DNA from 3 places in the Pantoea sp. PA1 genome. Region 3 is predicted to be linked to each of the others. Evidence: predicted binding sites of a transcription regulator. Region 3 holds the regulator's gene; each other region holds the start of a gene.
What was found. Region 3 encodes Fur, which represses iron uptake genes when iron is present. Its sites were predicted from a motif close to ATAATAATGAGAACNACTATCAA; they were not measured.
Positions count from the first base shown of each region.

Region 1: AC1V0D_RS03955 (TonB-dependent siderophore receptor) is a predicted target of Fur. The motif match lies at 1,430-1,452, and genes of this name have one in related genera.
Region 2: AC1V0D_RS11675 (isochorismate synthase) is a predicted target of Fur. The motif match lies at 1,485-1,507, and genes of this name have one in related genera.

Region 1 covers NZ_JBXGEE010000001.1:778,117-781,397, reverse strand. The annotation lists gene treA (alpha,alpha-trehalase TreA) at 1-1,323, shown strand, start outside; gene AC1V0D_RS03955 (TonB-dependent siderophore receptor) at 1,517-3,281, shown strand, end outside.
Region 2 covers NZ_JBXGEE010000002.1:186,151-189,431, forward strand. The annotation lists gene AC1V0D_RS11670 ((2,3-dihydroxybenzoyl)adenylate synthase) at 1-268, opposite strand, end outside; gene AC1V0D_RS11675 (isochorismate synthase) at 279-1,457, opposite strand; gene fepB (Fe2+-enterobactin ABC transporter substrate-binding protein) at 1,635-2,609, shown strand; gene fepD (Fe(3+)-siderophore ABC transporter permease) at 2,701-3,281, shown strand, end outside.
Region 3 covers NZ_JBXGEE010000001.1:322,985-326,265, reverse strand. The annotation lists gene ybfE (LexA regulated protein) at 1-118, shown strand, start outside; gene fldA (flavodoxin FldA) at 251-781, shown strand; gene fur (ferric iron uptake transcriptional regulator) at 1,127-1,570, shown strand; gene AC1V0D_RS01770 (hypothetical protein) at 1,639-2,034, opposite strand; gene glnS (glutamine--tRNA ligase) at 2,269-3,281, opposite strand, start outside.

The DNA.
Region 1 (3,281 bases), 460 kb from region 3:
CTGCGTGACCACATTGATGGCCTGTGGCCGGTGCTGACGCGCACCACCAGCAGCGCCGGACAATATGACTCGCTTCTGCCGCTTCCCAAACCCTATGTGGTGCCGGGTGGTCGCTTCCGCGAGATCTATTACTGGGACAGCTACTTCACCATGCTGGGACTGGCCGAGAGCGGACACTGGGATAAAGTGCAGGATATGGTGGATAACTTTGCCTCGCTGCTTGACCGCTACGGTCACATACCCAACGGCAACCGCAGCTACTATCTGAGCCGCTCGCAGCCGCCATTCTTCAGCCTGATGGTCGATCTGCTGGCGACGCATGACCAGGGCAAAGCGTATAGCCACTACCTGCCTGAACTGCAGAAAGAGTATGACTACTGGATGGCGGATAGCGACAAAGTGGCGGCGGGCGCGGCCAGCAAGCGGGTGATTAAGCTGGCGGATGGCACGCTGCTTAACCGCTACTGGGATGCCCGTGACGTGCCGCGCACCGAATCCTGGATGGATGATATTGCCACCGCGCAGAAAGCACCGCAGCGCAATAAAGCGGAACTCTACCGCGAGCTGCGCTCCGGGGCAGCATCGGGCTGGGATTTCAGTTCACGCTGGTTTACCGATGCGCATAATCTCTCCACCATCCGCACGACGCAGCTGGCCCCGGTTGACCTGAACAGCCTGCTGTTCCATCTGGAGCAGACGCTCTCTAAAGGGTACCAGATGAACAAACAGAGCGATCTGGCGAAGCAGTATGCCGATCGCGCAGAGAAGCGCCAGGCGGCGATTAACCGCTATCTGTGGGACAGTAAACAGAACTGGTATGCCGACTATGACTGGCAGAAAAAGCAGGTTCATCCGCAGCTGACCGCCGCCACACTGTTCCCGCTCTATCTGCAGGTCGCCAGCAATAAGCAGGCGGAAAGTACCGCCAGCGCGGTTGAGAAACAGCTGCTGAAGCCAGGCGGGCTGGTCACGACCACCGTGAACAATGGTCAGCAGTGGGACGCGCCTAACGGCTGGGCACCGCTGCAGTGGGTTGCAGTCGAAGGACTGGAGCATTACAACCAGCCAGAACTGGCTAAAAAGGTGGGATTACGCTTCCTGCAAAATGTCCAGAGCACCTATGACCGTGAGCATAAGCTGGTCGAGAAATATGTCGTTGAAGGCAAAAATCTCGGTGGCGGCGGCGGCGGTGAGTACCCGCTGCAGGATGGCTTCGGCTGGACAAACGGCGTGACGCTGAAACTGCTGGATAAGTACTGCCCGAAAGATAAAACCTGTAACAGCGCTCACGATATTCCTCAGGCGTCAGCCTCTCAGCCCTGATTAGTCTCTGAATACCTCTGGCCTGGCCGGAGGTATTCTTTCCTCACTTCAGCGAATTTTACTTGACGTTCTCTCATCCACAGGCAAAATTGCAGCGTTTTTACAAAAGGTAATAATTCTCATTATGATAATGAGATTATGTATCAACAAACTGACTACACCTGCCTGAACCTTTGTTAAGAAAGGAATTTCGATGAAACTGTCATTGCCGCTGAAAGGTTATGTTCCCCTCTGCACTCTGGTGCTGGCCGCGCCTGCCCTGAGTTACGCTGCCGATATGGTCGTGACTGCCCAGCCGCAGGAAGATGCGACCTCTCCCACCCAGGGCTATCTGGCGACCACCAGCCAGGGCGCAACTAAAAGCGATCGGCCGCTGGTGACCACACCGCAGTCAATTTCGGTTGTGACCCGTCAGCAGATCCAGGACCAGGGGGCACTGACCCTGAATCAGGCGCTGGGCTACAGCTCCGGTGTCTTTACTAACTTTGGCGGTGCCGCCACCCGTTACGACACCATCGCGCTGCGCGGCTTCCACGGCGGCGATGTCGATAACACCTTCCTCGACGGCATGCGGCTGATGAGCGACGGCGGCAGTTTCAACATTCTGCAGGTGGATAACGCCTTCCTTGAGCGCATCGACGTGATCAAAGGCCCCTCTTCGGCCCTTTACGGCCAGACGGTGCCTGGCGGGCTGGTAAACCTGGTCACTAAGCGTCCTCAGTTCGCGGGAGAGGGTCACATTCAGCTGCAGGCGGGAAGCAATGCCACCACCGGCACGATGTTCGACTACACCAATGCCATCAACGACCAGTGGGCGTACCGTCTGACCGGCGTAACCCGCAACAGCGATACCCAGTTCGATCACACCCGCGAAGAGAAATATGCGCTGATGCCGCAGCTGATGTGGCAGCCGGATGAAGATACCCATCTGATCCTGAAAGCCTATCTGCAGAAAGATCCCTCTGGCGGCTATCACGGCTCCGTCCCGGGTGACGGCAGCATCACCGAACACAACGGCTATAAGCTGAGTAAGGGATTTTATGAGGGCAACAGCGACCTCGACCAGTTCAAACGCCGCGAGCAGATCTACAGCTTCGATTTCGCCCATCGTTTTAATGACGTCTGGTCCTTCTCCTCAACCGGCAGCTACAGCCACTCGAATGTCGATCTCGATCAGGTCTATCAGATTGGCTGGGACAAAAATAATCCCGATCTGCTGAACCGCTACTATTCAGGTGAGCGCTCTTCGCTGGCGGCATGGGCTACCGATAACCGTTTACAGGCGGAGTTTGCCACCGGTGAACTGGAGCATCGCGTGACGCTGGGTGCTGAATATCACCGCTACAAAAATGAGATCTCCGCGGCAGGCGGCTCGGCTTCACAGCTGAATGCCCTGACCGGCGAGCAGGTCGGTGACATGCCAGCCTATACCTGGGCGGATAAAACCCGTCGTTACTACCAGACCGGCCTCTATCTGCAGGATGAGATGAAGCTGGATCGCTGGCATCTGGATCTCTCTGGCCGGTACGATCGCATCGTCGCCAATAACAGCGGCAGCGATCGCCGTCAGGATGATCACATCAGCGGGCGCGCTGCCCTGCTCTATGCCTTCGATAACGGCATCTCACCCTATGTCAGCTGGAGCCAGGCGATTACGCCAACCGCCCTCACCGATCCGAACAATAACCTGCTGAAACCGACCACGTCAGAACAGTATGAGGCCGGGGTGAAATATCAGCCGGTTGGTACACGCGATCTCTATACCGCTGCGATTTATGATCTGACGCAGAAAGATGTGGCGAACCGCGACGTGCTGACGGCGACCTATACGCCATCGGGCAAAGTTCATTCCCAGGGTATTGAGCTGGAGGCACGTAATCAGCTCACCTCACGCCTGAGCACGGTGGCGAGCTATACCCTGAATCATCTGCGCTACAAAGATTCGGTAGATGGTAATG
Region 2 (3,281 bases), on a different contig from region 3:
GTGTCAGATAAAATTCGGCCACGTTGCCCAGCTGCACCAGCGCCGTATCACCCCGTTTCAGGCCACGCCGCTGTAACGCCGCCGCCAGGTTGTCACTCAGTGCCGCCAGCTGGCGGTAGGTCAACCGCCTGTCATCCTCAATCACTGCCACGCTATCGTTGTCGCGGTGGCGATCCAGTATGTCGGTCATCGGCAGGTCGAGCCAGTAGCCTTTTTCACGGTAACGGGCGGTCAGGTCGTCCGGCCAGCGGCTGTAGGAGATCGTCATGCAGGTTCCTTTATTGCAATCCAAAAGCGCGAAGCAGGGTGTCGAGTTTGACGCCGGTTTCACGCCACTCTGCTTCAGGTTGTGAGTCCGTCACGATGCCCGCACCGGCAAACAGCCGTACCCGCGACCCCTTCACCGTGCCGCAGCGAATGGTGACGACCCATTCGCCATTGCCCCGGTCGTCACACCAGCCGACGATGCCGCCAAACAGCTGACGCTCAAACGGCTCAAGGCGCTGGATCAGGGCCTGCGCACGCTGATGCGGAAAGCCGCTGAGCGCCGGCGTCGGATGCAGCAGGCAGGCGAGGGAGAGTGCATTTTCGCGCTCGTCCAGCACTTCGCCTCGGATCTGCGTGGCGAGATGCCAGAGGGTGGCCGTGGTCAGCAGAGAGGGTGTTTCAGGCACCGACAGCAATCGGCTGCGCGGCTGCAGGGTGGCGCGCATCGCATCCGTCACCAGCTGATGTTCATGTCGATCCTTCGCCGACTGCATCAGGCTGTCGCCGGAGGCCCGATCGCGTTGCGGATCGTGGCTGCGTGCGGCCGAGCCGGCCAGGGGACAGGAGCTGAACAGGCGACCCTGTTTTCGAATCAGTAGTTCCGGGCTGGCTCCCACCAGCGCGCCGCCGCCGGGCAGGGGCAGATGAAAGTGATAGCTGCCGGGATTCTGCACCACGATGCGCTGCATCAGAGCAGCCGTATCAACCGGCTGTTCAGCCACGATCTCCATCAGCCGCGACAGCACCACTTTCTCCAGGTCGCCCCGGCGCGTGGCGGCAACGGCCTGCGCCACCATGTCGGTAAAGCGCGCCTGATCCGGCAACGCCGTACGGCGACGAATCATGGGCAGATCGGCGTCTGCCAGTGAGGCCCGGGCGATCAGATCGTCACGGTTAAAGCGCTGCCAGGACTCCGGGATAAACAGCGCGGCGGGCTGCGCCACGTCAAAGGGGATGGCACCTGCCACGATGGGGTGCGCAATGCCCTGCTTTCTGGCCGAGGTAAAGTGGTGCTGAAGCTGCTGCTGAAAATCCCCTGTCAGCTGTTCACCCTGTCTGACTGGCGTGGTCAGCGTTGTAAAGCAGCCCTGTGTGGTGAGGCTTTGCCAGGGCGAGGTAAACAGGAAACCCTGGCAGAGTGCCGCAAAATCGTGCAACAGGGGATGTTCAAATGCGCGTGATTCGGCCATACTTTTCACCCGGAAATGATAAGATAACTAATAATGATTATCATTTGTATTATTGAGCGTTAAGCTACGTGGATTGGCCGGATCTGTCAATCCATATGCGGCGCTTCGGCTGCTGCTCCGGGTCAGATCAGCATAAACAGCCGCCGACCTTATCTGAACGAGTGTGGAAAATAACGTATGAATAAACAGAGGGTTAGCAGGGCGATCGTGCTGTTTTTTCTGAGCAGCCTGCTCAGTATCAGCGCGGTGGCCGGGACGGGCTGGCCGCGCACCATTACCGGGGCCAGTGGCGATCTTACCCTGACGCAGGCACCGACCCGAATCGTCTCAACCAGCGTGACCCTGACCGGATCGCTGCTGGCCATTAATGCGCCGGTGGTCGCCAGCGGGGCCACCGCCCCCGGCAGTCGCCTGGCGGATGAGCAGGGCTATTTCCGGCAGTGGGGCGCGGTGGCGAAACAGCGCGGCGTGAAGCGTCTCTACATTGGCGAACCCCGTGCAGAAGCGATTGCTGCCGAAGCGCCGGATCTGATTGTGGTCAGCGCCACCGGTAACGATTCAGCCATCAGGCTGGTCGATCAGCTTGCGGCGATTGCGCCGGTGCTGGTGGTCAATTATGACGATAAAAGCTGGCAACAGCTGGTGACGCTGCTGGGCAAGGCGACGGGGCATGAGGCGGATGCGGCCGCACGGATAAACGCTTTTGAGGCACGCGAAAAGGCGCTGAAGGCGAAGCTGACGCTGCCGCCGCAGCCGGTTTCCGCGATGGTCTGGAACGGGGACGGGCGGGCCGTGAACCTGTGGACGGCAGCGTCAGCGCAGGCCAGGTTACTGCAGCAGCTGGGCTTCACGCTGGCGACGCCGCCCGCCAGCCTTCACGCTGGTCACAGTATGGGAACGCGCAAAGATATTCTTCAGCTGTCAGGTGAAAATCTGGCGGCAGGCCTGAATGGTCAGACTTACCTGCTGTTTGCCGCCGACGACAACACCACTGCACAGGTGATGAGCAACCCTTTCCTGGCGCAGACCCCGGCAGTAAAAAGCAGGGCGGTCTATGCACTGGGGCTGGATAGCTTCCGCCTCGACTACTACAGCGCCAGCAATCTGCTGACGCGGCTGGAGACGCTGTTTGTTAACGGTCGTGGCGTCTGAGAGACGGGATAACCTGCAGAAATGATGAGGCTTATCGGTCGCTTAATCGCATGGGTTTCTCTGTGACTTTTCTGGTGAAGGCTTAAACGTTATGCGTCAATGTCGCGCAATAGCAGGTTCAGGGATGCTGCTGTTGCTACTTTTCGCGCTCAGTCTGATGCTGGGCGCCAAATCCATTCCCCTCCATGAGGTCACTCAGGCCCTGTTCACCGACTGCACCCGCGTCGATTGTGTCATCGTGCGTGACGCCCGGCTGCCGCGCACCCTGGCGGGGGTGCTGGCCGGATGCAGCCTGGGACTGGCGGGTGCGCTGATGCAGAGCCTGACGCGAAATCCTCTGGCCGATCCCGGCATTCTGGGGGTTAACGCCGGTGCGGGTTTTGCGGTCGTACTGGGGATCGCCCTGACCGGCGCAGACTCCCCGGCTGACTGGCTGGGCTTCGCCTTTGCCGGTGCACTGCTGGCCTCTCTGCTGGTGGCGCTGACCGGCGCCGTGGGCGGCGGTCGGGTCAGTCCGGTGCGCCTGACTTTGGCGGGGGTAGCGCTGGGTGCGGTGCTGGAGGGATTAACGTCCGGGCTGTCGCTGCTCAACCCTGATATCTACGATCACCTGCGTTTCTGGCACAGCGGCTCGCTGGATATCCGCAGTTTCGCCATTCTGCGCGCCACCTT
Region 3 (3,281 bases):
CGAACTGAAAATGAACAGTGAGGCCGTCGATGCACTCAATTCGCTGGCCGCGCAGCGTAATCTCAGCCGCAGCGAACTGATTGAACAGATGCTGCTGGCGCAGCTCAAACTGGATTGATGCGGGCAAATCGCACGCAGGAGCAAATGTCGAGGCTTTAACCGTTCCGCGGGTTTGTCTCGTCTGCTATTATTCGCAGAAATGTGCTGCGGCACACATCTCATTATCAGGATTTAAGAGGTTATTTTACTCATGGCACTCGTAGGCATCTTCTTTGGCAGCGATACCGGCAACACCGAAAACATTGCAAAAATGATCCAGAAACAGCTGGGTAAAGATGTTGCAGAAGTGCATGACATCGCGAAAAGTACAAAAGAAGACCTGGAAGCGTTTGATATCCTGCTGCTGGGCATCCCGACCTGGTACTACGGTGAAGCGCAGTGCGACTGGGATGACTTCTTCCCGACGCTGGAAGAGATCGATTTCAACGGCAAGCTGGTTGCCCTGTTTGGCTGTGGCGACCAGGAAGATTACGCTGAATATTTCTGTGATGCGATGGGCACAATCCGCGACATTATCGAGCCGCACGGCGCCGTTATCGTGGGTCACTGGCCAACAGAAGGCTACCATTTCGAAGCCTCAAAAGGTCTGGCTGATGAGACGCACTTCCTGGGCCTGGCCATTGACGAAGATCGTCAGCCTGAGCTGACCAGCCAGCGCGTTGATCAGTGGGTTAAGCAGATTTTTGATGAACTGCAGCTGAAAGAGATCATCGAAGCCTGATGCACCCCGCCTCAATGTGAGCGCCAGCTCACATTGAGGCAATGGAATTTCCTATAGAAATAATAGCCACATTTTTTTAACTTTCTTCGTTTAATCTGTAGAATACCCGCATCGATCTTCCGCGTATTAGCTCAGGCGGTATGACGCAGTGATGTACTGAAAGACCTCTGCCAGAATCCTCCCCGGCCCGGTGAAGCTTCCCCCATCGCCCATGATGATTCACGGCCCTCAGGTTTTCATTTCATCCCCTGAGCTCTATAATGAGACGCAAATGCGAATGAGCACAGATCGACATTCAAGGCGACAAGCCACAAAAGTGAATATTAGTAACAGGACAAAATCCGCATGACTGACAACAACACCGCATTAAAGAAGGCTGGCCTGAAAGTGACACTGCCCAGACTGAAAATTCTGGAAGTGCTTCAGGAACCTGAGTGCCATCACGTCAGCGCGGAAGATTTGTATAAACGCCTGATCGACATCGGCGAAGAGATTGGCCTGGCCACCGTTTACCGCGTGCTGAACCAGTTCGACGACGCCGGTATTGTGACCCGTCACAACTTTGAAGGCGGCAAATCCGTTTTCGAACTGACGCAGCAGCATCACCACGATCACCTGATCTGCCTGGACTGTGGCAAGGTTATTGAGTTCAGCGATGAATCCATCGAAACGCGTCAGCGTGAAATCGCGACCCGCCACGGCATCAAGCTGACCAACCACAGCCTCTATCTGTACGGACACTGTACGCTGGGCGACTGCCGTGAAGATGAGACCCTGCACGACCAGTAATCTGGCGTGCGGAAATAAAAAAACCGGTTACGTGACCGGTTTTTTTTCGTCTGTGCTCAGCTGAACCCTCAGGCCACCAGCGTCTCCTGCAGATAACGCCAGCGTGGATTCGAGCTGCTGCAATCCAGAATCGCCAGCGAAATACGGCTCTGGTTATTGCCATTCAGCATCTGCATCTCACGATACTGCACGGTGATCTCATTTTCGTGATGAGAGAGTATGACGTGCTCACAGGTCGCAATTCGCATCCCTTCCCGCTGCCCCTGCAGCTGTCGGAACAGCTCTTCGACCGCGTTAAGATCGTACTCTTTACCTTTTGGCGTCACCATGCGGAAATCAGGATGGAAAAAGGACATCATCAGCTCAAAGCTGTCATCCGATCCGGCAGGCTGATTAAAAATACGTTCAATGAGCTGATGTAAAACGACGACACTGTGTTTGGCTTCCTGAGCGAGGACTGGCATTTTTTTTCCTTATATAACCCGCTTTGCTACCTCTTAGAGCGCATAGCCTACCTGAAAGCGGACAATTCACATCCTGAAATTGATTAATTTTTTTAAACTCAGATTTCTCTCACAAGGCAGTCTGAGCAGGATTTGCGTTAAGCCAGAATAAACGTCGGCAATTCTCAACACAGGGGCAATAAAAAAGGGCGATTAATCGCCCTTTTGTCATTTTATGAGGTCAGCCCTAAACGATTATTCGCCCGTTTTAGCCCAGGTATCGCGAAGCCCCACGGTGCGGTTAAACACCAGCTGCGTCGGTTTAGAGTAAACGCTGTCGGCGCAGAAATAGCCCTCTCGCTCAAACTGGAACGGGGTGGCTGCTTCCACATCGCGCAGGCTCGGTTCGACGAAACCATTTTTGATGCTCAGTGAATCAGGGTTGATCACCGCCAGGAAATCTTCAGCCGCCGCCGGATTCGGCACGCTGAACAGTCGGTCATAGAGGCGGAACTCGGCAGGCTGCGCATGATCCGCAGACACCCAGTGAATCACCCCCTTCACCTTGCGGCCATCGGCCGGATCTTTGCTCAGGGTATCCACATCGCTGGTGCAGTAGATGCAGGTAATGTTGCCCGCTTCATCTTTGGCTACCCGCTCTGCACGGATCACATAGGCATTGCGCAGACGGACTTCTTTGCCCAGAACCAGACGTTTATATTGTTTGTTCGCCTCTTCGCGGAAATCTGCACGGTCAATCCAGATCTCACGGCTGAACGGCACTTCACGCGTGCCCATTTCCGGTTTACCCGGATGGTTAGGCATGGTGATGACCTCGTTATGACCGGCGGGCAGGTTTTCGATCACCACTTTCAGGGGATCGAGTACTGCCATCGCGCGTGGCGCATTTTCGTTCAGATCATCACGGATGCAGGATTCCAGTGACGCCATCTCGACGATGTTATCCTGCTTGGTCACGCCAATACGACGGCAGAACTCACGGATAGAAGCTGCGGTGTAACCACGACGGCGCAGACCTGAAACGGTCAGCATGCGCGGATCGTCCCACCCTTCTACGTGCTTCTCGGTCACCAGCTGAGTGAGTTTGCGTTTTGACATCACCGCATACTCCAGATTCAGGCGCGAGAACTCATACTGGCGCGGATGAACCGGAATCGTGATGTTGTCCAGCACCCAGTCATAAAGACGGCGGTTGTCCTGGAACTCCAGCGTACAGAGCGAGTGCGTAATGCCTTCCAGCGCATCGG